4 regions of the Streptomyces sp. NPDC058470 genome follow, and region 3 is predicted to be linked to each of the others. Evidence: riboswitches for the same ligand, from Rfam matches in the RefSeq annotation. Region 3 holds a riboswitch; each other region holds the start of a gene.
The links. A riboswitch is a leader RNA that binds a small molecule or an ion and turns the genes downstream of it on or off. The one in region 3 is predicted to bind cyclic di-AMP.

Region 1: linked by a shared signal. The riboswitch ahead of ACFWP7_RS30410 (M23 family metallopeptidase) and the one ahead of ACFWP7_RS11245 (NlpC/P60 family protein) in region 3 are both predicted to bind cyclic di-AMP.
Region 2: linked by a shared signal. The riboswitch ahead of ACFWP7_RS08425 (C40 family peptidase) and the one ahead of ACFWP7_RS11245 (NlpC/P60 family protein) in region 3 are both predicted to bind cyclic di-AMP.
Region 4: linked by a shared signal. The riboswitch ahead of ACFWP7_RS20715 (transglycosylase family protein) and the one ahead of ACFWP7_RS11245 (NlpC/P60 family protein) in region 3 are both predicted to bind cyclic di-AMP.

The regions. Positions count from the first base shown of each region.
Region 1 is NZ_JBHXMF010000048.1:41,187-48,752, forward strand. It holds gene ACFWP7_RS30390 (dihydrofolate reductase family protein) at 89-1,225, shown strand; gene ACFWP7_RS30395 (alginate lyase family protein) at 1,456-2,667, shown strand; tRNA gene ACFWP7_RS30400 (tRNA-Met) at 2,729-2,802, shown strand; gene ACFWP7_RS30405 (PP2C family protein-serine/threonine phosphatase) at 3,101-4,228, shown strand; cyclic di-AMP (ydaO/yuaA leader) riboswitch at 4,474-4,631, shown strand; gene ACFWP7_RS30410 (M23 family metallopeptidase) at 4,643-5,674, shown strand; gene ACFWP7_RS30415 (aldo/keto reductase) at 5,812-6,756, shown strand; gene ACFWP7_RS30420 (PrsW family intramembrane metalloprotease) at 6,781-7,566, opposite strand, start outside.
Region 2 is NZ_JBHXMF010000008.1:105,197-112,762, reverse strand. It holds gene ACFWP7_RS08435 (ATP-dependent Clp protease proteolytic subunit) at 1-378, shown strand, start outside; gene ACFWP7_RS08430 (hypothetical protein) at 386-694, shown strand; cyclic di-AMP (ydaO/yuaA leader) riboswitch at 1,292-1,456, shown strand; gene ACFWP7_RS08425 (C40 family peptidase) at 1,460-1,933, shown strand; gene ACFWP7_RS08420 (DUF6328 family protein) at 2,024-2,545, shown strand; gene ACFWP7_RS08415 (ATP-binding protein) at 2,576-3,037, opposite strand; gene ACFWP7_RS08410 (helix-turn-helix domain-containing protein) at 3,250-4,107, shown strand; gene ACFWP7_RS08405 (DUF397 domain-containing protein) at 4,117-4,341, shown strand; gene ACFWP7_RS08400 (8-amino-7-oxononanoate synthase) at 4,405-5,529, opposite strand; partial or broken gene ACFWP7_RS08395 (IS630 family transposase) at 5,816-6,505, shown strand; gene ACFWP7_RS08390 (maleylpyruvate isomerase N-terminal domain-containing protein) at 6,561-7,130, shown strand; gene ACFWP7_RS08385 (peptidase inhibitor family I36 protein) at 7,238-7,566, opposite strand, start outside.
Region 3 is NZ_JBHXMF010000012.1:33,559-41,124, reverse strand. It holds gene pcrA (DNA helicase PcrA) at 1-2,285, opposite strand, end outside; cyclic di-AMP (ydaO/yuaA leader) riboswitch at 2,764-2,935, shown strand; gene ACFWP7_RS11245 (NlpC/P60 family protein) at 2,943-4,091, shown strand; gene ACFWP7_RS11240 (tellurite resistance/C4-dicarboxylate transporter family protein) at 4,237-5,190, shown strand; gene ACFWP7_RS11235 (hypothetical protein) at 5,192-5,545, opposite strand; gene ACFWP7_RS11230 (NlpC/P60 family protein) at 5,948-7,015, shown strand; gene ACFWP7_RS11225 (PLP-dependent aminotransferase family protein) at 7,035-7,566, opposite strand, start outside.
Region 4 is NZ_JBHXMF010000027.1:16,347-23,912, forward strand. It holds gene ACFWP7_RS20705 (cytochrome P450) at 1-376, opposite strand, end outside; gene ACFWP7_RS20710 (transglycosylase family protein) at 1,098-2,048, shown strand; cyclic di-AMP (ydaO/yuaA leader) riboswitch at 2,244-2,408, shown strand; gene ACFWP7_RS20715 (transglycosylase family protein) at 2,413-3,114, shown strand; gene eno (phosphopyruvate hydratase) at 3,479-4,765, shown strand; gene ACFWP7_RS20725 (septum formation initiator family protein) at 4,873-5,349, shown strand; gene ACFWP7_RS20730 (DUF501 domain-containing protein) at 5,564-6,136, shown strand; gene ACFWP7_RS20735 (exopolyphosphatase) at 6,133-7,086, shown strand; gene ACFWP7_RS20740 (NAD(P)/FAD-dependent oxidoreductase) at 7,562-7,566, shown strand, end outside.

The sequences.
Region 1 (7,566 bases), on a different contig from region 3:
ACCACCGTGAGTCGAGCGGACCGGAGACGGTCGGCCACAGGCCACCATTGAGTCGTACCGAGCCGTCGCGAGTTGGAGTGTGCGCCCCATGCCCCACCCCTACGTCCTGTTGTCCGCCGCCGTCTCCCTCGACGGCTTCCTCGACGACACCGGTCCCGAACGGCTGCTCCTCTCCGGTGCGGCCGACTTCGACCGTGTCGACGAGGTACGGGCGTCCAGTGACGCGATCCTGGTCGGCGCCGGCACCCTCCGCACGGACAACCCGCGGCTGCTGGTCAACTCGGCCGAGCGGCGCGCGGCCCGGGTGGCCGCGGGGCGCTCCGCGTACCCGTTGAAGGTCACGGTCAGTGGGTCCGGTGACCTCGACCCCGGCGCGCAGTTCTGGCACACCGGCGGCGAGAAGGTCGTCTACACGACCGACAAGGGCGCCGGACGGCTGCGCGGGCCGGGGCTGGGGCCGGACACCGACGTCGTTCCGGTCGGCCCCGAACTGGACTGGCGGGCCGTCCTCGAACACCTCCATGACGTACGAGGTGTGCGGCGACTCATGGTCGAGGGGGGCGGCCGGGTGCACACGCAGTTGGTACGGGAGGGGCTCGCGGACGAGATCCAGCTCGCCGTCGCGCCGCTGTTCGTCGGGGAGACGGACGCGCCCCGGCTCTTCGGGCCGGGCCCGTACCCCGCCGGGCGGCTGAGGATGGTGGAGACGCGGGCCGTCGGGGACGTCGTACTCATTCGGTACGTTCCCACCGCGCCCGGAGCCGGTGGGCTCGCCTCCGCCGCCGACCGGCGCTGGCTGGGGGTTGCCTGCGAGCTGGCGGCGTTGTGTCCGGCGTCGGAGAGTGCGTTCAGTGTGGGGGCGGTTGTGGTGGCCGCGGACGGGACCGAGCTGGCGCGCGGGTACTCCCGGGAGGGTGGTGATCCCCTGGTGCACGCTGAGGAGGCTGCGCTCGCCAAGGTCGATCCTGCCGATCCTCGGCTCGCGTCCGCCACCGTGTACAGCAGCCTTGAGCCGTGTGCTCGGCGGGCGTCGCGAGCCGTGCCGTGTGCGCGGCTCATTCTTGATGCCGGGGTGCGGAGGGTTGTCACCGCTTGGCGGGAGCCGGACACGTTCGTGGCGGGGGCCGATGGGAACGGGGTTCTGGTGGCGGCGGGGGCCGAGGTCGTCGTGCTTCCGGAGTACGAGGAGCTCGCGGTGGCGCCCAATCGGCATCTGCTGGGGTAGCTCGCGGCGGGGTGGGTGGTGCGGCCGTGAGTTTTTTCGCCCCCTCCGCCCCTACCCGTCCCTTCTTCCTGGGGCTGCCGCCCCCAGACCCCCGCATCGCCCTGAACCGCCCCGTCCTCAAGCGCCGGACGGGCTAAAAGATCTCAGGCGGCCTAAGAGATCCTGCGCCCCCTCCCCCCACACGTAATGCTGCTCCTGAGCCGGCACAGAGGACAGAGGTAGGAGCAGCGATGGGTTCAGTGGGGCGGCGGGTGGCGGCGGTGCTGGTGGCGCCGCTGTTGGTGGGGCTGGTGGCGTCGTGCGGGATGTCGTCGCAGGGGCGGACGGTGCGGGCGCGGGCGAAGGACGCGGCGTTCGAGCACCCCGGGGTGCTGGTCAGCAAGGACCAGTTGAGCGCCGTACGAAAGCATGTGGACGCCGGGGAGCAGCCGTGGCTGCAGGCGTTCCTGGACATGCGGGACAGCAAGTACGGGTCGTACAAATACGAGGCGAAGCCGTACGCCACCGTCGAGTGCCCACCCGGCACCCGGGCCGGGCACGGCTGTGTCGAGGAGCGCGAGGACGCGATCGCGGCGTACACGCAGGCCTTGCTGTGGAGCATCACGGGCAAGCAGGAGCACGCCGACAAGGCGGTTCAGATCATGGACGCCTGGTCGGGGAAGGTGAAGCGGCACACGGAGGGGAACGCCGGCCTGCAGACCGCGTGGGCCGGGTCCACCTGGGCGCGGGCCGGGGAGATCGTGCGGCACACCGGAGCCACCTGGCCGACGGCGAGCGTGGCACGGTTCCAGGGCATGCTGCGGACCGCCTACCTCCCCGAAGTCAGCAGGAAGGTCCCGGACTACAACGGGAACTGGGACCTCGTCATGACCGACGCCGCCATCGGGATCGCTGTGTTCCTCGACGACCACAAGGCGTTCGACGACGCCGTCGAGCGGTTCCGCCAGCGCGTGCCCGCGTACTTCTACCTCGCGAAGGACGGGAAGGTGCCGCTGACACCCGTCGGCAGCACCGTCGACACCCCGCAGAAGCTGACCACGTACTGGTTCGGCCAGCAGCGCTACACGGACGGGGTCTCGCAGGAGACCTGCCGCAACTTCAAGCACGTCGGGTACTCGCTCGCCGCCACCGCGCACATCGCCGAGACCGCCTGGCACCAGGGCGTCGACCTCTACAGCGGCGTCAAGGACCGGCTGAAGGCCGCGCTCGACTTCCACTCCAGATACCAGATGGGGGAGACGGCGCCCGCGTGGCTGTGCGGCGGGCGGGTCGACCGGAACATGGGGCCCGACCTGGAGGTCGCGCTCAACCACCTGGAGGACCGGCTCGACGTGCACGTCCCGGCCGCCCACCGGCTGGCCGAGCAGACGCGGCCGGCCGGCACGGACGATCTCTTCGTGTCCTGGGAGACGCTCACGCACGCCGGGAATCCGGCCGCCTGAGGGGTGGGCATCCATGCTGGTCCTGGGGGTCCCGCTGATGGCGTATAGTTGCGTTTAACGGCGCGGGGTGGAGCAGCTCGGTAGCTCGCTGGGCTCATAACCCAGAGGTCGCAGGTTCAAATCCTGTCCCCGCTACTCAAGGCCAAGGGCCGGAACTCGGATTCACGAGTTCCGGCCCTTGGTGTTTGCCCGTGCCCCGGGGACGCGGGCGTCCCTCGGTCGGCTCACACCGGTCGCCGCCCGCCCCCGCTCCGGGAAATCTGGACGGGTGGGGCAGCAAGCAGGCGAGCAGCGGGCGGGGGATCCGCACGACCGGAGCAACCCGTCCGGCGACCGGAGCGGCGACCGACACGGCGATCCGTACGACGGTTCGCCCGACCAGCCGCTCGACCCGTCGTACGACCGGTCCGGTGGGCGGTTGCCGGGAGATCCCGTGCCCGACCCCGGGCTGGCGGGCGCGGCGCCGCCCGGACCGGCGGGAATCGACGGGCGGAGGGTCTCGCACACCCAGAGGTTCGTCCGGGTGCTCCCCGCGCTGCTCATCGTCGCCGGGATCCTCTACGAGTACTTCACGCCGAAGGACTTCACCGGCGCCCCCCTCTTCACGGCCGCCGCGCTCGTGGCGGCGCCCCTCTACTCGCTGCGCGGCACCGTGGTGACCGGAGCCCTGGCCGTCGTGGGGGCCGTCGCGGTCCAGATGAAGCTCGGGGTGGCCCTGCACGCCGAGGCGGTCACCGAAGCGATCACGGTGGCGACGGCCGCCGCACTGGCCGCCTTCATCAACGTCGTCGTCCGGCGCGGCAACGAGCGGCTCGCCTCCGTCCGCGAGATCGCCGAGGCCGCCCAGCGCGCCGTACTGCCGCAGCCCGAGGAGCGGATCGGCGGGCTCGACGTCGCGGCGCGGTACGAGGCGGCGCAGGAGGACGCGTTCATCGGCGGTGACCTCTACGCGGTGCAGGACTCCCCGTACGGCGTACGGCTGGTCGTGGGCGACGTACGCGGCAAGGGCATCGGTGCGGTGGCCGCCGTCGCCGTCGTCATCGGGGCGTTCCGGGAGGCGGCCGAGCAGGAGGCGACGCTGGAGGCGGTCGCGGGACGCCTGGAGCGGGCCCTGGCACGCGAGGGCACCCGGCGCGAAAGCCTCGACGCCTTCGAGGGGTTCACCACGGCGGTGCTGGCGGAGATCCCGCACGGCGAGGAGGTCGTACGGATCGTCAACCGCGGCCATCCCCCGCCGCTGCTCCTGCGCGCGGACGGCACACTCACCACGCTCGACGCCGAGGATCCCGCACTGCCCCTCGGAATGGGCGAGTTGGGCATGTGGCCCGACCGTGCGCAGCAGGCGGAGTTCCCGCGGGGAGCCATGCTGCTCCTCCATACGGACGGGCTGTCCGAGGCCCGCGACGAACGCGGGCGCTTCTACGATCCCGCGGCGAGCCTCGCCGGACGGACCTTCCCGGCGCCCGAGGCGCTGCTGACCACCCTCGCCGAGGAGGTCCGCCGGCACTCCGGCGGCGGCACGACGGACGACATGGCGCTGCTCGCCGTACGGCGTCCGTGAAAGCCTTCGGTCGCGTTGTCACCAGGGGTGATCGGATGGCGTCCCTCCGCATAACATCTGATGCACCGTCAGAAATCAGGTGACCGACAAGAGACGGTCAACTCGCCCGTTTTACGGTGGTGATGACCCGTAAGTCCTGGCCAGAAGCGTTAATGATCAGTCAGAACGGCTTGGAATCCGGTGCCCGCGTCTATTAACGTTCGATAACGCAGCGCGGTAGTCCCAGCCGTCACAAGAGTCGGCTCCGTGCGCACGCGCCGAATCCCGCAAGGGAACCGGGGAACCACCAACTTGGGGTGAATCGAGCGTCTTCCGCGGTGGGAACACCAGCGGTTGACGCGCGTAGGAGACCTTCCTGCTCCGAACCCGTCAGCTAACCCGGTAGGCGAGAAGGAAGGAAAGGAGCACGCCCACGTGGCGTCCAACCCGCCTGCCCAGGCACCCTCGTACCCGCCGAGCGAAACGCACACCTTCGGTTACGGCATGGACGACGAGGGCCCCCGGGAGGAGTGGAATCCCACCGAGGAATCCCTCCGTCCCATCCGCGGCCGGCACCGCGTCTCCAAGCAACGCGGAGGCGGCGGACTCGCTCGCAGCTCCACCGTTCTGGGCGTCGGCGTCATAGCCGCCGTCGGCGCGGGTGGCATGGCCACCGCGGCGCCCGGCAAGCCGCCGGTTTCGATCTCGGTGCCCGACCTGCCGTCCGTGGGCTCGATCCTCTTGGACGACAGCTCCGGCGACGAGGCCAAGGGCTCCACCACCCCGCTCACCAGCGCCGGTCTGACGACCGCCGACACCGAGCAGGGCGCCACGGACGCGGGCGAGGTCCTGCGTTCGCGCATCATGCAGCAGGCCGAGGTCCAGAAGGACCAGGCGGACACCGCGGCCCAGCAGGCCGCCCAGACAGCCGCCGTGAAGAAGGCAGCCGACGCCGCCGCCAAGGAGCAGAAGGCGGCCGAGGCCAAGGAAGCCGCCGCGAAGAAGAAGGCGGAGGAGGAGGCCGCGGCCAAGGCGGAGGCGGAGCGCCTCGCCGAGCTCGCCAAGAGCTACACGCTGCCGACCTCCTCGTACACCATCACCTCGACCTTCGGTCAGGCCGGCGCGCTGTGGTCCTCCGGCTATCACACCGGCCTCGACTTCGCCGCTCCCACGGGCACGCTGATCAAGGCGGTCCACAGCGGCACCGTCACGGAGGCGGGCTGGGCCGGGTCGTACGGCTACCGCACGATCCTCACCCTCGACGACGGCACGGAGCTGTGGTTCTGCCACCAGTCGTCGATCAGCGTCAGCGTGGGGCAGAAGGTCGCCACCGGTGATGTCATCGGGCGCGTGGGTGCGACGGGCAACGTCACCGGGGCGCATCTGCACCTGGAGGTTCACCCGGACGGCTCCGAGACCGGGATCGACCCGATGGCGTGGCTGCAGAGCAAGGGGCTCAACCCCTGACGCGTACGGTGCCGTACAGGCGCGTACGTGCGTTGTTCCCTGTTCCCCGGCAGCCCTGACGTCATCCCCCCGACGTCAGGGCTGCCGGTCAGGTACGTGCGGAATACAGTCATCCGCTCAGGACGTTGAATTCTGGCATGACTTCTCTTCGCAAGCTTGGTTCGTCCGACCTTGAGGTCTTCCCGCTCGCCCTCGGCGGCAACGTCTGGGGCTGGACCGTCGATGAGGCACAGTCCTTCGCCGTGCTCGACGCGTACGCGGCCGGCGGCGGCAACTTCCTCGACACCGCCGACTCGTACTCGGCGTGGATCGAGGGCAACAAGGGTGGTGAGTCCGAGACCATCATCGGCAAGTGGGTCAAGGCGCGCGGCAACCGCTCCGACATCGTGATCGCCACCAAGGTCAGCCAGCACCCCGACTACCCGGGGCTGTCCGGCGACAACATCAAGGCCGCGGCCGACGCGTCGCTGCGCCGTCTGGACACCGACTACATCGACCTCTACTTCACCCACTTCGACAAGCCCGAGGTGCCGGTCGAGGAGATCATCGGCGCCCTCGACGAGCTGGTGAAGGCCGGCAAGGTGCTCAACATCGCGGCATCCAACATCTCGCCCGAGCGGCTCCAGGAGTCCCTGGACCTCTCCGACCGCGAGGGCCTCGCCCGCTACGTCGCCCTCCAGCCGGAGTACAACCTGGTCTCGCGCGACACCTACGAGGGTCCGCTCCGCGACATCGCCTCCCGCTCGGGCCTGGCGGCCGTCCCGTACTACGGCCTCGCGTCCGGCTTCCTCACCGGCAAGTACCGCCCGGGTACGACGGTCGACTCGCCGCGTGCGGGGGGCGCGGCCAAGCACCTGGAGACCGACCGGGGCCCGCGTGTGCTGGCCGCCCTCGACGAGGTCGCCCAGGCCCACGACGTCCCGGTCGCCACCGTCGCCCTGGCCTGGCTCGCCGCCCAGCCGACGGTCGCGGCGCCGATCGCCTCCGCGCGGTCCGTGGAGCAGCTTTCGGCGCTGCTGGGAGTGGCGGACCTCGTCCTCACGGACGCGGAGCTGGGCAGGCTGACGGAGGCGTCGGCGTAACCAATCGCTGCCGTACTTGACGTACTACGAGCGGTACGGGTTGTACGCGGGGTACGGCGTCGCCGTCCCGTAGGGCTGCCAGTAGGGCTCGGTGTGCGCGGGCGCGTACCCGTACGTGGGCCAGGGCGGCGGCGGGACCGCTGCCGCTGCCCGGGCCGCGTACGTCAGGGCCGGGCGGGCGATCTCGCGGCGGCGCCACAGCTCGTGGAGCAACTCCCGCTCCCGTACGACGAAGTCGGCGCCCGCGCGGCCGTCGCGCGCCCGGTGCCGCAGGAACGCCAGCGAGGTCGCGTACGCCTCGTACTCGGCGACGGAGCGGGCGGCGGGCTTGCCGAGATGGCGGGCGGCGTACCTGCGGGCGATCCGGCGCGCCTGCATCGAGCCGAGCGCGTACGGCTCGGGCGCGGACAGCCAGCCGGCGGCGGCGTACGCGGGCAGTTCCGCACGCACGGTGCGCAGTTCCCGCTGCCGGGTCCAGATGATCAGCCCGGTCAGCAGGGCGAACGCGGGCACCATGAACGTGGCGTACACCGCGAAGAAGCCGAACTCGCCGAAACTCGACGAGCCGTTCCACATGGCGTGCATGCCCATGGCGAGCAGGAGCCCGGCGAGGGGCAGCAGGACGCGGCGCACATGGTGGCGTTCGGCGGACAGGGCCGCGACGCCGAAGCCGATGCCGGTCAGGACCGTGAACAGCGGGTGCGCGAAGGGTGACATCACCACGCGGACGAAGAAGGTGGCGGCGGTGACCGACATGAACCCGCGGTCGCCGCTGAGCTGGTCGGTGCCGAAGGCGGTGCCGAGGTAGAG
Region 2 (7,566 bases), on a different contig from region 3:
ATGCGGTTCGTCGCCTGCGACGTGAAGACCATCTGCCTCGGGCAGGCCGCGTCGGCAGCGGCCGTGCTGCTGGCGGGCGGCACGCCGGGAAAACGGTTCGCCCTGCCGGGTGCCCGCGTCCTGATCCACCAGCCGTCGTTTCCCGAGCCGATCCAGGGGCAGGCTTCTGATCTGGCCATCCGGGCCGAGGAGTTGACGCGTACTCGGAGGATGCTGGAGGAGATGCTCGTGCGGCACACAGGTCAGAGTCCGGAGCGAGTCGCCGCGGACATCGAACGGGACAAGATCCTGGACGCGCCGGCGGCGCTGGCGTACGGACTGATCGACGGGGTCATCCCGAGCCGCAAGGCTCCTCTGCCCACACCCGGCGCGAGGTGAGCGGCCGATGGTCCCACCCGAACTACCCCCGCTGCCCGCGCTGACGCGCGCGGAAGCCGAGTTGATAGACCGTTACCTGGACGTGGTCGACCTGCTCGGCCGCATCAACCCGGCCCGCCCCGGTGACACCTACCGAGGCCTGAGGGCCGCTCAGGCGCTGGTGGCCAAGGCGACGGCGCTGCGGGACGCCCTCACGCTGATGCATCAGCGGGGCGAGAGCGAGGTGCACGCCCCGACCCTGGCACAGGCGCTGCGCGTCCTGGACGGCGAGCGGCGGGCGGCCCGCGTCGCCCTGCCGCCCGTTGTCGAGAATTGACGCAGCCGCGCAGGTCGGTTGACGCATCCGCCCCCAGGCCGCGGCACACGCCGGTCCCTTGACGCACCCACCCCGGGGTCGCCACACACGCCGGTCCCCTGACGCACCCACCCCCGGGGCCACCGCACACACCGGTCCGTTGACGCACCCACCCCCGGGGCCGCCACACACGCCGGCCCGTTGACGCACCCACGCCCCCGGGGCCGCCACACACGCCGGCCCGTTGACGCACCCACGCCCCCGGGCCGCCGTACACGCCCCTCCGCGAGGCGTCCGGCCCGGGCTTCAAACGGCCCGAATGGTGTACCCCCGGTTGGCGTAGACGCGGGTCATTCCTACGGCGCGGAGAAGTTGCGCAACGCGCGTAGCGTCGATGCGTATCTGAGCCCTCCGTTGCTGGTACGGGCGTCGTCGGACCTCTGGACACTCGCTCGAACGGCCGCGTGTCCACCCGAACGGGTGAGTGGTGAGTAAGCCCACAAATCACCGATTCCGCTCGGATTTTCCGACATCGATGCGTGAAGATCCCTTCCGACGACAAGCCCCCGCCGCACCGGCGGGGCGGTCCGGGCGGACGCCGAGTCCTGCCGCCGCCCGGATGACCGGTCGACAGATGTGCATCGGCAGGAGTGGAGGACCCAGCACGACGGGCCGCCGGAGAGATCCGGGCGGTCCTTGGGGTGAAGCCGCACCACGCGGCCGGGCTACTTCGCCAGCCCGAATCCGACAGGTCATCCTTCACAGGCGGTTGACGAAGGGTTGCGCATGACTGCGCTCAATCGTGTCCCGTCGCTGTGGACGAGGGCCGGGACGGCCTCGGCTCTCACCATCGCCGCCGTGGGCGGCAGCCTCGTGGTCCCGGGCGTCGCATCCGACGCCGAGGCGGCCACCCTGGCGACGAAGGCACTTCACGTCGCGGCTTCCAAGAAGGGCTCCCCGTACAAGTACGGGGCCGCTGGGCCGCGCCGCTTCGACTGCTCCGGGCTCACGCTCTACTCGTACAAGAAGGCGGGCAAGAAGCTGCCTCGTACGGCCGCGGCGCAGTACAACAAGACGCACCATGTCTCCGCCTCGAAACGCAAGGCCGGAGACCTGGTGTTCTTCCACTCGGGCCGGAGCGTGTACCACGTCGGCATCTATGCCGGGAAGGGAAAGATCTGGCACTCCCCGAAGTCGGGGGAGGTCGTGAAGCTCCAGAAGATCTGGACGAAGAGCGTCTGGTACGGGCGGGTCAGCTGACCCGTCCGTGGGGGGTGGCGGCGCACGCCGCCACCCCCTACGGGACGTGAAACAGGGCTTGAAACGGGACGGACCGGTTACTCGTCCACCATGGTGGAACAACGCCCCCGCACGGAGCGCGACGAGAAGCCGCTGGAGCGCGCCGACCGCAATTTCGCCGAGCTCCTCCAGGAACTGCGGGTCACCCAGACCGGCGTGCAGATCCTCTTCGCCTTCCTGCTGACGTTGGCCTTCACCCAGCGCTTCCCGTCGCTCGACACGACACAGCGGGCCATCTACGTCACGACGCTGCTGCTCGCGTTCCTGGCCGCCGCCCTCTTCACGGCGCCCGCCGCCCTGCACCGGGCGCTGTTCCAGCAGAACGCCAAACCCGCCATCGTGCGGGTCGCCTCCTCGCTGACCCACGTCGGCCTGTACGTGTTGATGCTGGCGTTCACCGGATCGGTGCTTCTCGTCGTCGACGTGACGTTGGGGCGCGGCGCCGGGATCGCCGCGGGCGCGGGAACTCTGGCTGTCTGTCTGATGCTGTGGGGCGTCCTGCCCCGGCTGGTGCGGCGCTACGTCACGTCCGCCACCGAGGGCCGAGGAGAAGGATCGGACCCCGCAGAGTGAGCACAGTGCCACTGCCCGTCTCCACGGCCCTCAGGACTCCTGTGGCCCCCCGGCTGTCACCACCGGCTCGGCCGGCGCCGTCCAGGGCAGTTCGATGGAGATGGTCTTGCCGCCTTCACGGGTGGGCCGGACGGTAAGCCTGCCGCCGCACTCCGCGGTCAGCCAGCGGATGATCACCATGCCGCGCCCGTTGTCCTGCTGGACGGCGGCGGGCAGTCGCTTGGGGAATCGCGGGTGGCTGTCGGTGACGCCGAGGCGCAGGTGTTCGTCCCGGTCGAGGCGGACGTCCACTCTGAAGGTGGGTGATTGCCCGAAAGTGTGCTGAACGGCGTTGGTGGCCAGTTCGGACACGATCAGGCGTACGGTGTCGGCGACTTCGGAGTCACTCGGCAGGCCCCATTCCGCCAGCACTTCGGCGACGAATTTCCGGGCCGCGGAGACCGAGGCTGGATCGCTCGGCAGAGTGACGGATGCTTCCTGGTGGTCTGCCATGGCGCGGTCGTCCCTTTCCCACGGGACCGGGGTCCGACACGGAGCGGATGGTTCGAGTACGGTCCCGGACTGGTGCTTCGCGCCAGACTGCCATTACCAGGCCTGTCACGGGTGCGATCCACCGAGATATGCATATATCTGTCGCTCGAAGCGGTGAACTCTGCGACGGAGGACCGTATTTGGGCGGCCCGGAAGGAGTAAGGAGTACGGCCATGCAGAACGGTCCCGCAGTACGCCGCCGCAAGCTCGGTGCCGAGCTGCGCTCGCTGCGCGTCGGCGCGGGTCTCACCAGCGGCGAGGCGGCCCGCCTCCTGGGCTGGCACCAGTCGAAGGTGAGCCGGATCGAGACCGGCACCAGCGGCGTCAAACCCCCCGACGTGGAACGGCTCCTGGACGCGTACGCCGTCGAGGAACCCGAGTTACGGGATCTCCTGGTCGTACTGGCGGGCGCTGAGGGCGACGGACGGCACCACTGGTGGCACGCCTACCGGGGTGTCCTGCCCCCGACGTACCGCGATTTCATCAGTCTGGAGTCCCAGGCCAGCGGAATGCGCACGCTGGAGACGTCCGTGGTGCCGGGGTTGCTGCAGACACCCGAGTACGCCCGTGCGGTGACGCAGGCCGCCGTAGGGGGACTTGAGGACGGCAAGCTCGACACGCTGGTCGAGGTGCGCCTGGCCCGGCAGGACGTGCTGCGTTCGAATCCGCCGCTGAAACTGAGCGCTGTTCTGGACGAGGCGGTGCTGCGCCGGGATGTCGGCGGCCCGGAGGTCATGGCTCGCCAGCTGCACCGGCTGCGGGAGGCCGCCACCCTGCCCCAAGTGCGGCTTCAGGTTCTGCCGTTCGGCGCCGGGGCTCACATCGGAGTCACAGGACCTTTCGTTATCTTCTCCTTTCCGAACACATCTGATCTGGATGTAGTTGTTCTAGACCACTTGACGAGTAGCCTCTATCTCGAACGGAAAGAAGACCTAGAGGCCTACAGCGAGGCCTTCAACGCCCTTCAGATCCAAGCCCTTTCGCCCGAGGACTCATTGGATTACATCGCCGTGATAGGTGACGGCGCGTAAGGAGGCACCATGTCTGCACTGCCTCGGTACGTACCTTCCAGTACTTCTCTGCACGACGTGCGCTGGCTGCGCAGCAGCCGTAGTACGGGAATGAACAACTGCGTCGAGACGGCCCGGCCGGGACCAGGACCCTGGTCCGGACTCGTGGCCGTCCGCGATTCCAAGAACACGGCAGGTCCCGCCCTGCTGTTCACCCCTGCCACCTGGGAGGGATTCATCGCCGGACTGAGCTGACCGTCATCGGACCGCGCTGGCCGTCGTCGGAGCGGACCGAGCGTCATCGCGCCGGACCGAGCATCATCGGGTTGCGCCGATCACCCGTACCGCGTGCTCGATCTGTACGTCGGTGAGGTCCGCGCGTGCGGTCAGCCTCAGCCGGGAGATGCCGTCGGGCACGGACGGTGGGCGGAAGCAGCCGACAGCGAGCCCCGCCTCGCGGCAGTCGGCGGCCCACCGCACGGCCCGTTCGGGGGACGGCGCACGCACGGAGACGACGGCGGCGTCCGGTCGTACCGCTTCCAGGCCTTCGGCCGTCAGGCCGCTGTGGAGCGCCGTCGCGACCGCGCGGGCCCGTGCCGCACGCTCCGGCTCGCGGCGCAGCAGTCGCAGCGCCGCGAGGGCCGCGCCCGCCGCCGCGGGCGCGAGACCGGTGTCGAAGATGAAGGTGCGCGCCGCGTTGACCAGGTGGTCGATCACCGGTGCGGGGCCGAGGACGGCGCCGCCCTGGCTGCCCAGCGCCTTGGACAGCGTGACCGTCACGACGACGTCCGGGGCGCCCGCGAGGCCCGCCGCCTGCGGAGCGCCCCGGCCGCCGTCGCCGAGCACGCCGAGTCCGTGCGCGTCGTCGACGATCAGCCCGGCCTCGAACTCCCGGCAGGCGGTGGCGAGATCGGCCAGCGGCGCCGCGTCCCCGTCCACCGAGAACACCGCGTCGGAGACGGCGACGGCGGGTCCCTTGTGGGTGCCGAGCGCCTTGCGTACGGCCTCGGGGTCGGTGTGCGCCACGACCTGTGTGGTGCCACGGGCCAGTCGGCAGCCGTCGATCAGCGATGCGTGGTTGCCCGCGTCCGAGACGACGAGGGAGCCGTGCGGCGCGAGCGCGGTGACGGCGGCGAGGTTGGCCGCGTATCCGGAGGAGAAGACGAGCGCGGACTCGAAGCCGCAGAAGTCGGCCAACTCGCGTTCGAGTTCGCCGTGGAGCTCGGTGGTGCCGGTGACGAGCCGGGAACCGGTGGCTCCGCCTCCCCATGTCCGCGCGGCGGCCCCGGCGGCCTCGGTGATCTCCGGGTGGCGGGCGAGTCCGAGGTAGTCGTTGCTCGCGAGATCGAGCAGGGGGGAGTCGGCGGGGCGCGGGCGCAGGGTGCGGACGAGTCCGGCCCGACGGCGCGCCTGAGCCTGCTCGTCGATCCAGCCGAACGCCATGGGTCCTCCTCCGGACCGGAGGGACGGGAGTTGTGCCACCGGTGTTCGTGCGAGCCGTGGTTTCTGTATGCCGCGGTTCTTTGTGGGCCGTGGCTTTTGTAGGCAGTGCACAGACCCTAGCGGCCGTCCCAGCCACCCAGGATGTGGCAATACCCACACCTGGTTTTATCAAGCAAGGAGAAGCACCAGGTCAGAGCGACTATCACACCCTAGATCTAAGATCGCTTCTCACGGCCGCGTCCAGGGAAGCCAACTTGCCGAGTGCGTCACGAGCCGCCCCAAGGGCCGTGGCATCACCTTCCAGCGCACCAAGACCTGGAAGGAATCGCCCGACCCCGAGCGTGACGCCAAGCTCGACCGCATCGAGCACGTGAAGGGACGCTTCCCGGACCGAGTGTTCGCCTTCGACGAGTTCGGGCCGCTGGGGATCCGGCCCACCGCGGGCTCCTGCTGGGCGAAGCAGGGCAAGCACGACCGCCTGCCGGCGATGTACTACCGCACCCATGGCGTCACCTACTTCCACGGCTGCTACTCCGTCGGCGACGACCAGCTGTGGGGCGTCAACCGCCGCCGCAAAGGCACCGCCAACACCCTGGCCGCGCTGAAGTCGATCCGCGCCGCCTGCCCCGACGGCGCCCCGATCTACATCATCCTGGACAACCTCTCCGCCCACACCGGCGCGGACATCCGCCGCTGGGCGAAGAAGAACAAGGTTGAGCTGTACTTCACCCCGACCTACGCCTCCTGGGCCAACCCGATCGAGGCCCACTTCGGCCCGCTGCGGCAGTTCACCCTGGCCAACTCCCACCATCGCAGCCATCCCGCGCAGACCCGGGCTCTGCACCGCTACCTGCGCTGGCGCAATGCCAACGCCCGCCATCCCGACGTACTCGCCGCACAACGCCGAGAGCATGCCCGCATCCGCAGCGAGAAGGGCATCCGCTGGGGCGGACGTGCCAGATGCCCGGCGGCGTGAAGGATCGACAACCGGCGCAGCCCACTCCCACCACACGGACCGCAAGGAGCTCTGCATGGACCACAAAGACGTCGACGCCGCCGTGGCAGAGATGCTGCGAGTACTCGGCCCCCATACCGCCGAGGACTGGACGGTGCCAGCGGGGCCACTCCAATGGACTTGCTGGCAAACAGCAGCCCACATCGGCCACGACCTGCTGGCCTACGCAGGGCAGCTGGCAGCACAGCCCACCGACGCCTACCTTCCCATCGACCTGAACGTTCGCCCCACTGCCTCGCCCGCCGAAGTACTCCAGGCCGTCACCGCCTGCGGCGGACTGCTCAGCAGCGCCCTGGCCACAGCCAACCCGACCCTGAGGGCCTGGCACTGGGGCCCGTGCGACCCCGAAGGGTTCGCCGCGATGGGCGTCGCCGAAATCCTGCTGCACGCCTACGACATCACGCAGGGACTGTCCGTGAACTGGCTGCCACCAGCACCACTGAGCGCAGCAGTACTCAACCGGCTCTTCCCCGCCGCCCCGCCCGGAGACCCCACTCAGGTACTCCTCTGGTGCACCGGCCGCGGAGAACTCGACGGCCTCCCTCGCCAAACCTCATGGAGGTGGGAAGCAGCACGATCGGACTGATCGAGCTGACCCCGGCGAACGTTCCCGGTCACAGCACTAGCTACTCGTTACAGGCTGTTCGATCCTGCCGCAGAGAGTGCATCCCCCGGCCGGCCTTTCGTCCTTCGCTACTTCTCCCAGCCGCTGTGGAGTTCTTTCCCGATGAACTCTTTGTCGGTGGTGAGCTTCAGGAGCCCGATGGAGCCCGCGCGGTCGTTCATGCGGACGGACGCGTGCTCGAACTTGTAGACGTCCTCGCCCTGGGCGGTGGTGGTGTGGGAGATGAGGCGGCGTCCGCCGTTGTCCTCGGTCACATCGCTCAGGTTGGCGAGCTTGCGGCCGGGGCTGATGGAGATGAGGTCGGTGCTCTGGTTGAGAGTCCACTGGTCACGCAGGTTGACCAGGTAGAGCTTGGTGTTGTTGTAGGCGGAGCGGCCCTTGCGCGCGGGCGGCCGGC
Region 3 (7,566 bases):
CCCGAGGCCGCGGACCGCGAACGCGAGGCCGAGAGAGACGACGACAGTGAAGCGGTCACGCCCGACACGGGGCTCGACGAGGCGGGGCCCATCGCACCCGTGCGCTTCCACTCCAGGTGGGCCTCCGGGATCTCCTCCAGGAAGCGGGACGGCGGGTTGTACGAGGGCTGCCCCCACGCACTGCGCAGGGACGACCGCGTCAGATACAGCCGTTCCCGCGCGCGCGTGATGCCGACGTACGCAAGGCGCCGCTCCTCCTCCAGCTCCTTGACCTGACCCAGCGCGCGCATGTGCGGGAAGACGCCGTCCTCCATGCCCGTGAGGAACACCACGGGAAACTCAAGGCCCTTGGCGGTGTGCAGGGTCATGAGGGTGATGACGCCGTTGCCGTCCTCCTCGTCGGGGATCTGGTCGGAGTCGGCGACGAGCGCGACCCGCTCAAGGAAGGCAGCGAGGCCGGTCGGGGTCTCGCCCTCACCGGTCTCCTGCTCGAACTCCAGGGCGACGGCGGCGAGTTCCTGAAGGTTCTCGATCCGGGTCTCGTCCTGTGGGTCGGTGGACGCCTGCAACTCGGCGAGGTAGCCGGTGCGTTCGAGTACGGCCTCCAGGACGGTGGCCGGGCCCGCGCCCGACTCCACGATCGTCCGCAGGTCCTCCATCAGCGTGTTGAACCGCTTGACCGCGTTCGTGGAGCGGGCCGCCATTCCGTAGGCCTCGTCCACGCGTCGCAGCGCCTGCGGGAAACTGATCTTCTCGCGCTGCGAGAGGGCGTCGATCATCGCCTCGGCGCGGTCACCGATACCGCGCTTGGGGACGTTGAGAATCCGGCGCATGGGAACGGAGTCCTCCGGGTTCGACAGCACCCGCAGATAGGCGAGGACGTCCCGGACCTCCTTGCGCTCGTAGAAGCGGACGCCGCCGACGACCTTGTAGGGCAGGCCGACGCGGATGAAGACCTCTTCGAAGACACGGGACTGGGCGTTCGTACGGTAGAAGACCGCGACATCGCCCGCCTTGGCGTCGCCCGCGTCGGTGAGACGGTCTATTTCGTCGGCGACGAACTGGGCCTCGTCGTGCTCGGTGTCGGCGACGTAGCCGGTGATGTTCGAACCCGCGCCCGCGTTCGTCCACAGGTTCTTGGGGCGGCGGGACTCGTTGCGCTCGATGACCGCGTTGGCCGCGCTGAGGATCGTCTGGGTGGAGCGGTAGTTCTGCTCCAGGAGGATCGTCGTCGCGTTCGGGTAGTCCTCCTCGAACTGGAGGATGTTGCGGATGGTGGCGCCGCGGAAGGCGTAGATCGACTGGTCGGCGTCGCCCACGACGCACAGCTCGGCGGGCGGCAGGTCGTGCGGGGTGGGCGGGACGTCCACGGGGTGCCCGGAGGTGCCGACGAGTTCGCGCACCAGGGCGTACTGCGCGTGGTTGGTGTCCTGGTACTCGTCCACCAGGACGTGCCGGAAGCGACGGTGGTAGTGCTCGGCGACGTCCGGGAAGGCGCGCAGCAGGTTGACCGTCGTCATGATCAGGTCGTCGAAGTCGAGCGCGTTGGCCTCACGCAGCCGCGACTGGTACATCGCGTAGGCCTGGGCGAGGGTCTTCTCGAAACCGTCGGTGGCCTGGGCGGCGAAGTCCTCCTCGTCGATCAGCTCGTTCTTCAGGTTCGAGATCTTGGCGCTGAAGGACTTCGGCGGGAAACGCTTCGGATCGAGGTCCAGGTCACGGCAGACCAGGGCCATGAGCCGCTTGCTGTCGGCGGCGTCGTAGATCGAGAACGACGAGGTGAAACCGAGCCTCTTGCTCTCGCGGCGCAGGATCCGCACGCACGCGCTGTGGAAGGTCATCACCCACATGGCGTTGGCGCGCGGGCCGACGAGGTGCTCGACGCGCTCCTTCATCTCGCCCGCGGCCTTGTTGGTGAAGGTGATCGCGAGGATCTGGCCGGGGTGGACCTGGCGCTCGCCCAGCAGATAGGCGATCCGGTGCGTGAGCACGCGGGTCTTGCCGGAGCCCGCACCGGCCACGATGAGCAGAGGGGAGCCGGAGTGCGCCACGGCCGCCCGCTGGTTCTCGTTCAGCCCGTCCAGGAGCGCGGCCGCGTCCACGACGGGGCGCGGGGCGCCGTCGCGGTAGTACGCGTCGCGGCTCGGCGGCACGTCGAAGCGGCCGCCGAACAGGTCGTCCGGAAGCGGCTCGGCCGTCCCGTCCTCGGGCGGCGGGGGCTCTTCCTCATGCGCCGCCGAGGGCTTGAGGTCCGCCAGGAAGCTGTCATCAAAGAGGCTGCTCATCGCTCTCCGAGTCTAGGCGGCCCCACTGACACCCCGCCGCCACCCCGAAAACTCGACCGGAACTCGTGACGGTACTCAGCGGCCGAGGGGCCCTCCAGGCCCGACGGCCCTCCGGAACCGCACCGTCACAGCCTGCGACCAGCCAGGCCCAAACGCACGCCTTCCCCGCCGTACGCCCTCCCGTCGTACGAATTCCAGCCCGTACACCTTCCCGCCCGTGCACATTCCAGCCGTACGAGTTCACGGCGACGCCCGCCGGGGCAGCACCCCGCCGCGACCGCCCGAAAGAGAGCGAGGACATCGCCCTCCGCGCAACTCACCCGATACCCCGCCGAATTGACGAGGGGTGACGAACCTCATGACTATGGTCACGAAAATGTATCGGGCATTTCGAACATCAACCTTCACAGAAGCCGCACGAGTTGGCTAGCGTGCTGATCAGGCCGCCCGACCCCCACCGGCGAACGTCGCCGGGCCGCGGTGGCCTCCGCCGAATTCGGTGCGCCCTCGTGGCAGCCGGAACCGGGGACCCACCGAACTTGGGGTGAATCGGTCCAACTGCCTTGTCGGGCAGAGACCGTAGGGCAACCCTTCCGAACCACCCGCCCGAACCCGACAGCTAACCCGGTAGGCGGATGATGGAAGGAGTCGCCTCCCTTGGCGTCGCAACGCAAATGGTTCCCGGGTTCGCGCGTGGCGGGCACGGCCCCCGTTCTCGCCACGGCGGCCCTCACTTCGGTGGCCCTGCTCTCCCAGACGGCGAACGCCGCGCCCTCCGAAGAGTCCGAGCCGAGCCTCGAAGAGGTCGAGAAGAAGGTCGACGACCTCTACCGGCAGGCCGAATCGGCCACCGACAAGTACAACGCGGCCAAGGAGAAGACCACCAAGCAGCGCAAGAAGGTCGACACCCTCCTCGACGACGTCGCCCAGCGCACGGAGAAGCTCAACACCGCGCGTGAGGAGCTGGGCTCGGTCGCCGCGACGCAGTACCGCACCGGGGCCGCGACCCCCGACGCCGGCTCTCTCCTGCTGGCGGACAATCCGCAGGACTACTTCGACCAGACCCAGCTGATGAGCCGTCTGACCGAACGCCGGAAGGCGGCTGTCGACGACTACGTCACGGAGCAGGCCGCCGCCACCGAGACGCGTACGGAGGCCTCCCAGAGCCTGGAGACGCTGACCACCTCGCAGAACGCCCTGCAGGCGTCCAAGACCGATGTCCAGCAGAAGCTCGCCAAGGCGCGCGAGCTGCTCTCGCAGCTGACCGTCGAGGAGAAGGCGCGGCTCGCCGCGATCGAGGAGGAACAGCGCAGGGCGGCCGAGCGCGAGGCGGCGGAGCTGGCGCAGCAGCAGGCAGCCGCCGCGGCACAGGCGGCCCAGGAGTCGTCGTCGAGCGCGACGACCGGCACCTCCTCCGGCTCGGCCACCACCGCCGACGCCGCGTACGCGACGAAGGCCGCCAAGGCCCTCTCGTACGCCCGCGGCCAGGTCGGCAAGCCGTACGTCTGGGGCGCCACCGGCCCCGGCTCGTATGACTGCTCGGGCCTCACCCAGGCCGCCTGGAGGGCCGCCGACGTCACCCTCCCGCGCGTCACCTACGACCAGGTGACCGCCGGCACGACCGTCTCCCTCTCCGAAGCCCAGCCCGGCGACCTGGTCTTCTTCTACGGCGACGTCAGCCACGTCGGCCTCTACATGGGCAACGGCATGATGATCCACGCCCCGAAGCCGGGCGCGTACGTCCGCGAGGAGTCGATCTTCTACGACGGCGAGTCGGCCATCCACAGCGTGGTACGGCCCGCGTAATCCATCGCCCGCGCGACACCTTCCGCAGGGCACGCACGCGCGTGGAGCACGTTTTCGTGTTCCACGCGTGCGTGCCCCGCGTTTTCCTCTCCCCCGCGCGCGTGCCCCGCGGGCAACCCACCCGAAGATCCTTAGCATCGGGCCCATGCCAGCCATCTCCCAGCCCCGCACCTGGTGGGCCGAGTGGCCGCCGGCCGCCGGCGCCGCCGTCATGGCGACCGGCACCATCTCGCTCGGGTTGCATCTGACCGGCTACGAGACGCTGTCCCGTGCCGCACTGGCCCTGGCGTCCGTCGCCTGGCTCGCGCTCGCCGCGGACTTCGTCGTACGGCTGGTACGGGACCGGTCGCGCTGGGCGACGGAGGCGAGCACGCCCCCCGCGCTCACCGCCGTCGCGGCGACGACGGTCCTCGGCATGCGGCTGTCCGCGCTGGGGTGGCAGGAGGTCGCCGAGGCCCTGCTGGCGCTGTCGGCCGTGCTGTGGCCGGCGCTGCTCCTCGTCGTCGTACGGCACTGGAGTCGTCGTATGCCGGGCGAGGTGTTCCTCGTGTGCGTGGCCACGCAGGGGCTCTCCGTGCTGGGCGCCACGCTCGCCGCGGCCATGGGCGCGAACTGGCTCGCGCATGCCGCGCTGGTGCTGTTCTGGCTCGGGATCGTGCTCTACGGAGTGGCGTTCGCGCGCTTCGACATCAGGGAGGTGGTGACGGGCGCCGGGGACCACTGGATCGCGGGCGGCGCGCTCGCCGTCTCGGCGCTGACCGGGGCCAGGCTCGTCGCGGCACACAACGTCGACGCGTACCTGTGGAACGGCGACGACAACGGCGTCCTGCGCGCCGTCACCACCGCCCTGCTCGTCCTCGGCCTCGCCTGGTCCTGCGTCCTGGCCGCCGCGGAACTGGCCCGGCCACGCCTTCGCTACGACGTGCGGCGCTGGGCGACCGTGTTCCCCCTGGGGATGGCGGCGGTGGCGACCCTGGCGGTCTCGAACGCCCTCGACGTCTCGTGGACCGAGGGGCTGGGAGAGGTACTGCTGTGGATCGCGGTGGCCGGCTGGCTGGCGGTGTCGGTCGGGGCCGTCAGATCCGCAGCACCGCGCTGAATCAGGTCCACAACACCGCGATGAAGATGTTCGCCGTCGTCAGCAGTCCGACGAGCCCGAAGAGCCCCTTCTCCACCTTCTCGTCGTCGCGCTTCACATAGACGAGCCCCAGGATCACGATCAGCAGCGTCAGCTTCACGCCGATCTTGATGTTGTTGACCGGCTGGTCGTCCGCCTGGTTGAGGCCGACCAGCACGACGCCCGTGACCAGCATGGTCAGCGCGCCGTGCAGCATCGCGGGGACGAAACGGGCCGTGCCCCGGCCCATCGCCTTCATCTGGGTGAGGAAGCCACCGAGGAGCGAGGCGATACCGATGATGTGCAGGCCGACGAAGAGATGGATGAGTACGTCCATGAGGCCGGAGCCTATGCGTACACCCCGGTCCCTCTTGTCACCGGCCCACCCCGTGTAACCCATAGCACCGGTGCACGCCCGGTTGTCCCGGATTCGCCGCATCGGTCATCACAGTCGGTGAAGTCGACGTCAGCGCATGGGTTTTACAGCCATTTGTGATCATCGAGTGATCCAGTGGCGTCAATTGCGTACATGGCGTTACCAAGCCCTCACGCTCAGGTTTAGCGTCCTCCACCAGGTGCCCGGCTCCCCGTCGCCGCCCTGGCCAGGGGCGGCAACCGGACACCTCGCCGAGAAGGTCCGGCGGCGGCCCGCTCCCCCTGTGTGGGCCGCCGCCGGACGCGTAACCGCTGACCGCCCGGGCTTTTGCTCCGGTGGCCGTACGGAAGGATGTGGGCCCTCGTGGCAGCGCACCGCAAGCCCAAGCAGCGCCCGCTCGGCGGAAGCAAGGCCCGCACAGCCGCGACGATCGCCCTCGCGGGCGCGGCGACGGCCACCGCCTTCGACGGGACGGGGTACGCCGAGCCCCAGCTGTCGACGGCACAGGTGAAGGCCAAGGTCGACAGCTTGTACGAGGAGGCGGAGGTCGCCACCGAGAAGTACAACGGCGCCAAGGAGAAGGCCGGCAAGGCGGCGGAGCGGCTCGGCATACTCCAGGACGAGGCGGCACGCAAGGAGGACCACCTCAACTCGGCGCGCGACGCGCTGGGTTCGATCGCCGCCTCGCAGTACCGCAACGGCGGCCTCGACCCCGCGCTGCAGCTCGCGCTCTCCGACGATCCCGACCAGTACCTGGAAGGTGCCGCGTTCGCCGAACGGGCGGGCAGCAGGCAGGCGGCTGCCGTGGATCGCGTACGTCAACAGCTGAGGGAGATCGCGCAGTTGCGCGGGGCAGCGCACGTCGAGCTGTCCTCGCTCACGTCGCGGCAGGCCGAGCTGAAGCGGCACAAGAAGACGGTCACCGGGAAACTCGACGCGGCACGACAGCTGTTGGGCCGCCTGAGCGACGAAGAGCGCGCCCGGCTCGGGGAAACCGGCGACTCGAGCGACCGCGCCACACGCTCCTCAGCTCGTGACCTGACCAGCCCTGCGGCCCCGGCCGGTTCCGTCGCCGCCCCCAACTCCCGTGCGGCAGCCGCCGTCTCGTACGCCTACGGGAAGCTCGGCAGCCCCTACGTCTGGGGCGCCACCGGACCCGACGCCTTCGACTGCTCCGGCCTCTCCCAGGCCGCGTACCGCGCCGCAGGCATCGCGCTCCCCCGGACGACCTACGCCCAGATCAACGCCGGCCGCCGCGTCGCACGCTCCGAGCTCCTCCCGGGCGACCTGGTCTTCTTCTACTCGGGCATCAGCCATGTGGGCATCTACGTGGGCAACGGCCAGATGATCCACGCCCCCAACCCGAGCGCGCCGGTACGACTGGCTCCGGTCGACCAGATGCCGTTCGCGGGGGCTGCCCGGGTGGCGTGAGGGGGTACGAGGCACGGTCTCAGCGGACTTCCTGCAACGCGTCGCCGACTGCTGCCACGCCCTCGATGATGGCGGGCGCGGAGGATGCGGCGTAGCCGAGGAGCACGCCGGGCGGACCTGCGCGTTGTCGGTGCCAGGACAGTGGGTGAACCTTCACGCCACGGACCAGCGTGGCCGCCGCAAGGTCCGTGTCCAGGAACCGCGCCCCGTCGAATTCCCGCCCCTCGAAGGTGATCAGGAGGTGGAGACCCGCCGCGGCGCCGTGGACGACAGCGCCCGGCAGCCGGTCCCGGATCGCCGCGATCATGGCATCGCGGCGGCGGCGATGACGGCGGCGCAACAGCCTTAGATGCCGCTCCAGTTCGCCCGACTCCATGAGCCGGGCGAGTACGAGTTGGGGCAGGGCGGGGTTGCCGAGGTCGGCGAAGCGTTTCGCGGCGATCAGCGCGTCCCGGTAGCGGAGCGGCGGGAGCACCCATCCCGTACGCAGGGCGGGAGCCAGCAGCTTGGACACGCTGCCCGCGTAGCCGACCTGCTCCGGCAGCATCGAC
Region 4 (7,566 bases), on a different contig from region 3:
ACTCTTGGACTCTGGGCTCGAATTCGGCCACCCGGCGGGGTGTGAACGCCTTGGAGACGAGTCGGCGGAGCCGCGTGTGGTCCGGCGGGTCGATGTTGAGCAGATGGGTCATGAGGTTGGCGCTGCGCTCGCCGGGGATGCCCGTCTTGCTCTTGCCGTGGGCGTCTTCGGAATGGTGGGCGGGATTCTTCGAGAGCCGCTGGTCGGCGAGAGCCTCCTTGGCGTCCGCGTACCGGGTGATCAGCCAGGCCTCCACCCCACTGGGGAGCGTGGTTTGGTGCACGGGCGAATGCTCGCGGAGCCACGCGTAGGCAGGGTAGGGGTCGGTGGCGAACTCCCAGGTGAAGAGTTCGGGTTTGTTATGGGGGGCGTTCACGGGCTGACGGTACCGGGCGCCGTGTTGCGCGGGTGAGATCGCCGAATTGTGCAATTTCCCTTCAACTGCACAGAGTGACAGGGAAAGTTCCCCAAAACGGCACCGGCCCCAGCGCGCTTGCATCAGCGCAAAGGAGCCGGAACCTTCCCGCCGGTGCTCGAACACCCCGGGGACGGAACAGTCTCGGAGGACTGAACACGCCCACTGTGGTGCGCCCATGCCTTGCCGCCCCGGCGTCCGTGGTCCGTGGTGTGGTCGCTGAGGACACGGGGGCGCGGCGGTAGCCAAACCCAGTGCCGGGTCTGCGGCCGACTCATTTCGTGACACTCCGTGGCCCTGCACACCTCACCGAATTCGGCTTACCCCGCCTCCCCGCGCCGGGGAGGCCGGACCACCCGCCTCCCGACCTCCAACTCGCAAGGGATTCCGCCGATTTGCACTGACGCGGGGGGCGCATTATACGTGGATTGCGTACGATTCCAGTGGAGTTCACGGCTCCGCTCCAGTTGTCCGCCGGGTGGGCCTGAGGCGGTTCGGGGGCTGCGGAAAGCTGACGATCCATCAACATTGTGATCTTCACGTGATCTACGCTGCATCGACTTGTGACAAGCGTTCGCGTGCGGATACGTTCGACGAACAGCGCGGATCATGCGTCGCAGACGTCGGCTGGCGTCGCCGTATGTCGCTGTAGTCACCTGCTGTCACATGAAAGGGCTTCCGCATGCTCTCCGGGAACGGTCGCCATCGTCGCCCCCGTCAGGCCCCGGCTCTCCTTGTCGCGGCAGGAGTGACCGGATCGGCGATCGCGATCCCGTTGCTCGGTGCCGCGAGTGCGAGTGCGGCCGACACCACTACTTGGGACCGCGTCGCGGAGTGCGAGACGGGTGCCGCCTGGAGCGACAACGCCGGTGACGGGTACTACGGCGGGCTGCATGTGACCCAGTGGGACTGGGAGAACTACGGCGGCCTCGAGTACGCCCCGAGCGCCGACCAGGCCAGCCGCTCGCAGCAGATAGCCGTCGCCGAGAAGATCCTCGACGGCCGGGGGCTCGTCGCCTGGCCCACCTGCGGACCCCTCTCCGGGCTCAGCAAGGACTCCGCCTCGGTGGAGGTCGACACGGGCGTGGTGGACGACTCACCGTCGGCCACGCCCGGTTCCGCGGACCCGTCCGCATCGTCCAGCCCTTCCCCGTCCGCATCGTCCAGCCCCTCCCCGTCCGGCTCGCCCTCCGCGGACGCAACCGAGGACACCGGAAACCCCACCAACTCCGACGCTCCGGAGGTGGAGGCGAGTGCGGACGCGAGCGCCGACCCAAGTGCCACGAAAAGTGATGAATCGGATAAGTCCGCCCCGGCCGACGATTCTTCGAGTGCGCCCGAGGATGAGGCGACCGCCGGGCGTCACCGTGGTGACACCGCCACCGAGGGTGCGACCGACGGCCGTACGGACGACGCCACCTCCGGACGGCACGCCTCACGTGACTCCGACACGGCCCGCGCCGTCGTCGACGGCTCCTATGTCGTCCAGGCCGGCGACAGCCTCTCGGTCATCGCCGACGCCCTTGGCCTCGACGGCGGATGGACCCAGCTGTACGACGAGAACAAGGAGACGGTCGGCGCCGACGCGGACCTCATCCTCCCCGGTCAGAGCCTGGCAGTTGGTGCTGAATAGGGTGAAAAGCAGCGGGAGTTCGCGTCATGGTTCGCCATAGAATGTCCAGTTTGGCGAGAATGAGAGATGGATCTCAGACCCCCTGATCGTCTTTGATATTCCGCCGATCGCCTGCCTACGGTCGTGACCGCTCGCCACAGTGAGCCCCGACGGTCGCAACGCCGAATCCTGCCAGCGGCCGTACGGGAACAGTCGTCGCGTCAAGCGCCGTAGGCAGGAGCGGGGGACCCAAGGTAAGCGCCGCGCCCGGTAGTTGACCGGGAGTGGCTTGGGGTGAAGCCGTGCATCGAAGGGTGCGCGACCGGGCACTCACCCGCCCGAACCCGACAGCTCACCTCGTAGGCGTCGGTGAGGGGATCACTTCATGCTGCGTTCGTGCAAGGGCAAGCACCGTCGCCCGTCCAAAGTCACCCGTATCGCCACGCTCGCCGGAGTGACCGGCGTCGCCGTCGCCGCTCCGCTGATGGCGGCCGGCACCGCCTCCGCCGCCACCACCTCCGAGTGGGACACCGTCGCCCAGTGCGAGTCCGGTGGCAACTGGTCCATCAACACCGGCAACGGCTACTACGGCGGCCTGCAGTTCTCCTCCTCCACCTGGTCCGCGTACGGCGGCAGCTCGTACGCCTCCACCGCCGACCAGGCCTCCAAGTCCCAGCAGATATCCGTCGCCGAGAAGGTTCTCGCCGCGCAGGGCAAGGGCGCCTGGCCGACCTGCGGCACGGGCCTGTCGAACGCCGCGAACGACGCCGGCAGCACCACCCCTTCGCAGCCGAGCACGCCGAGCACGCCGAGCACGCCGAGTGCACCGAGCTCGGGGACCGACGAGCAGCGTGCCTCGCGTTCCTCGGAGCGGGAGACCGCCAAGAAGGAGACCGTCGAGACCCCGACCGGTAAGACGGTCAAGAAGGGTGACGGTGAGTACAAGGTGAAGAAGGACGACACCCTCAGCGAGATCGCCGAGGCGAAGAACGTCAAGGGCGGCTGGCAGAAGCTGTTCGAGCTGAACAAGGACATCATCGACGACGCGGACTTCATCTACCCGGGTCAGCAGCTGCACCTCAGCTGACGGCCCGGGTCGCCGGCCGACGGCGGTCGGCCGGCGACTGACAGGCAGCTCGCGGTTGAACCACAGCCCGCTCCCATACGTGGTCTCCATACTGAAGGCCTCGTGTGGGTCACCCCCGTCCCCCACGGGCTCCCCGCTCCGGTGCGTGTTCCCCCGTACGCACCGGGGCGGGGCTTTTCATTTCCGGCACCGGTCCCGGCGACGCCACCCTCTTCCCCACCTTTTTGTTCCGTTCGGGAACAATATGTGCTCTCAGTTCTGCACAAGAGGGGGTAGACCGGCTGGCCGATCCCTCGGAGCCGGTTAGGCTCATCTACGCGGGGCTGCCACAGTCCCGCGTACCCGCGTCACATTCCTGAAGGAGATGCTCGTGCCGTCCATCGACGTCGTCGTAGCCCGGGAAATCCTCGACTCGCGAGGGAACCCCACCGTCGAGGTCGAGGTCGGCCTCGATGACGGCAGCACCGGTCGTGCCGCCGTCCCGTCCGGCGCCTCCACCGGAGCCTTCGAGGCCATCGAGCTGCGTGACGGTGACCCCAACCGTTACGGCGGTAAGGGTGTCGAGAAGGCCGTCCTCGCCGTCATCGAGCAGATCGGCCCGGAGCTCGTCGGTTACGACGCCACCGAGCAGCGCCTGATCGACCAGGCGATGTTCGACCTGGACGCCACCGACAACAAGGGCTCGCTCGGCGCCAACGCCATCCTCGGCGTCTCCCTCGCCGTCGCGCACGCCGCCTCCGAGGCCAGCGACCTGCCCCTCTTCCGCTACCTGGGCGGCCCGAACGCGCACCTGCTGCCCGTCCCGATGATGAACATCCTGAACGGCGGGTCGCACGCCGACTCGAACGTGGACATCCAGGAGTTCATGATCGCCCCGATCGGTGCGGAGTCCTTCTCCGAGGCGCTGCGCTGGGGCGCCGAGGTCTACCACACCCTCAAGAAGGTGCTGAAGACCAAGGGCCTGTCCACCGGCCTCGGCGACGAGGGCGGCTTCGCCCCGAACCTGGAGTCCAACCGCGCCGCGCTCGACCTCATCATCGAGGCCATCAAGCAGGCCGGTTACATCCCCGGCGAGCAGATCGGGCTCGCGCTCGACGTCGCCGCGTCCGAGTTCTACAAGGACGGCAAGTACGAGTTCGAGGGCAAGTCCCGCTCGGCCGCCGAGATGACCGAGTACTACGAGGAGCTCGTCTCCGCGTACCCGCTGGTCTCCATCGAGGACCCGCTGTACGAGGACGACTGGGCCGGCTGGAAGGTCATCACCGACAAGCTGGGCGACAAGGTCCAGATCGTCGGCGACGACCTCTTCGTCACCAACCCGGAGCGGCTGGCCCGCGGCATCGAGGAGGGCTCCGCGAACGCCCTGCTCGTCAAGGTCAACCAGATCGGCTCGCTGACCGAGACCCTGGACGCCGTCGAGATGGCGCAGCGCAACGGCTTCAAGTGCATGATGTCCCACCGCTCCGGCGAGACCGAGGACACCACCATCGCCGACCTTGCCGTCGCGGTGAACTGCGGTCAGATCAAAACCGGCGCCCCGGCCCGCTCGGACCGCGTCGCCAAGTACAACCAGCTGCTGCGCATCGAGGAGATCCTCGACGACGCCGCGGTGTACGCCGGCCGTAGCGCGTTCCCCCGCTTCAAGGGCTGAGCCGGGCCTCGTAGGAAGCGTCGTACGTACGTCCCCGTACTCGGTCCCGTACCGTGTGCGGGGACGTACGCACGTGCTGGCAGGGACGTATCGGGGAGGCGGGATACATGGCCGTGAAGGACCGGGACCGGTTCTCCACCGCGACCAGGCTGAAGCTGCTCGGCGAGCAGACGGCGGCCCGGGTCTACCGCTCCCAGACCAAGCGGCAGGCCCGCCGCTCGCGGCTCACCGGGCGGGCGGCGCTCCTCGCCCTTGTCCTGTGCTCGCTGGTGGTGGCCCTCGCGTACCCGATAAGGCAGTACGTGTCCCAGCGCGCCGAGGTCTCCGACCTGGTGCGGGAGCGGGAGCAGGCCCGCGCGCGGGTCGAGCAGTTGCGTGACCTCAAGGCGCGCTGGCAGGACGACGCGTACGCGGAGCAGCAGATCCGGGACCGGCTGCACTATGTGATGCCGGGGGAGACCGGCTACATCGTGATCGACCCGGACGCGGCGAAGCAGTCCCGCGTCGACCAGGGGGCGGCCGACCGTCCCTGGTACGCGAACGTGTGGGACGGCGTGGACAGAGCCGACGCCACCGACCGGTGAACGAACCGATCGACCAGTTCACCGGTGGGCCGCTGACCGACCGGCTGGCTGAATCGGCGGACCGACCGGACCGACCGGACCGACCGGACCGATCGACTGACTGAATCGATCGACTGACTGAATCGGCAGACCGGCCGATTGACCGTTTGACTGACTGACCGTTTGGCTGACTGACCGTTTGACCGGCTGACCAGAAAGACATGTGACTCACGGCATGGAAACGCCACCGCCGCCCACCCCGCGCACCGAGCCGACCGACGCGGATGTCGAGGCCTTCAAGCAGCAGCTGGGGCGACCGCCGCGCGGGTTGCGCGCGATCGCGCACCGCTGTCCCTGCGGTCAGCCGGACGTGGTGGAGACGGCGCCCCGACTTCCCGACGGGACGCCGTTCCCGACGACGTACTACCTCACGTGCCCGCGTGCCGCCTCCGCGATCGGCACCTTGGAGGCCAACGGGGTCATGAAGGAGATGACGGACCGGCTGGCGAGCGATCCCGAGCTGGCCGCCGCGTATCGCGCCGCTCACGAGGACTACATCGCCCGGCGTGACTCCATCGAGGTCCTGGAGGGCTTCCCCAGTGCGGGCGGCATGCCGGACCGGGTGAAGTGCCTGCATGTGCTGGTGGGCCACTCGCTGGCGGCGGGGCCCGGCGTGAACCCGCTGGGCGACGAGGCCATCGCGATGCTGCCGGAGTGGTGGCGCAAGGGGGCCTGTGTGGTCCCGTCACCCGAGACGCATCAGCCCGGCACCCACCCCTCCCTCGCCGAAGAGGAGGCCGCCAAGTGACCCGTGTCGCCGCCGTCGACTGCGGTACGAACTCCATCCGCCTGCTCGTCGCCGACGCGGACCCGGCGACGGGGGAACTCGTCGACCTGGACCGGCGTATGACGATCGTCCGGCTCGGCCAGGGCGTCGACCGGACCGGGCGGCTCGCCCCCGAGGCGCTGGAGCGGACCTTCGCCGCCTGCCGCGAGTACGCGGCGGCCATCAAGGAACACGGCGCTCAGCGGGTGCGGTTCGTGGCGACCTCGGCTTCCCGTGACGCCGAGAACCGGGACGAGTTCGTGCGCGGGGTGCTGGACATCCTGGGCGTGGAGCCCGAGGTCGTCACCGGTGACCGGGAGGCGGAGTTCTCCTTCACCGGCGCGACCAAGGAGCTGACCGGCCGGGACGACCTCGCCAGGCCGTACCTGGTCGTGGACATCGGCGGCGGTTCCACGGAGTTCGTCGTGGGCGACGACCAGGTGCGTGCCGCCGCGTCCGTCGACATCGGCTGTGTACGGATGACCGAGCGCCACCTCGTGCACGACGGCAAGGTCAGTGACCCGCCGACGGCCGCCGAGGTCGAGGCGATCCGTGCCGACATCGAGGCGGCCCTGGATCTCGCCGAGCGGACCGTGCCGCTGCGAGAGGCGCGCACGCTGGTCGGGCTGGCCGGCTCGGTCACCACGGTCTCGGCGATCGCGCAGAACCTTCCCGTGTACGACTCGGCCGCCATCCACCACTCCCGGGTCTCCTACGACCGGGTCCGTGAGATCACCGAGTCCCTGCTGACCTCGACGCACGCCGAACGCGCCGCGATCCCCTCGATGCATCCGGGCCGCGTCGACGTCATCGCCGCCGGCGCCCTCGTACTGCTCGCGATCATGGAGCGGATCGGCGCGGCGGAGGTCGTGGTCAGCGAGCACGACATCCTCGACGGGATCGCGTGGAAAGCGGCGGAAGAGCTCGAGTAGCGCATCGCCCGCGCTGCCCGACGGGGTCGCGTGGGCGGTCGCGTAGCCGTGTGCTCGGCCTCTCCTGAGCAGGTCGAACAACGTATGAGCGCACTTGAGGGGTCCGGAAAACGCCTCGGCGACACGCCGCCGGAAAAGTTCGTGAAGTTCTTCACAAGGAAAAAGGCCCTGTTGGACGAGGATTTCGTTCCTCTGGCCCTTCGGGGCGGCTCACCGGGCAGGGGAGGGTGCTCACTGGAGCGTTCGGGGCGTGTTTCGGGCGTGTGAAACGGGGGCCGCTCCGGCCCGTTCGCGGGACCCTCGCGGAGGCGGAGCGGCAGCTCACGCGGTGTTGACAACGGTCCGAACCGTACGCGGGTTCCCTCGTGGCGACATGACCTCGGTCACGTGGGCGGCGCAGTGTAGCAGAGGTGCCGACCTTGCTTGTGAAGGGGCTCACGAGCGACCCCCCTGGGGCAGGTGGATACTCGATGGCATGAG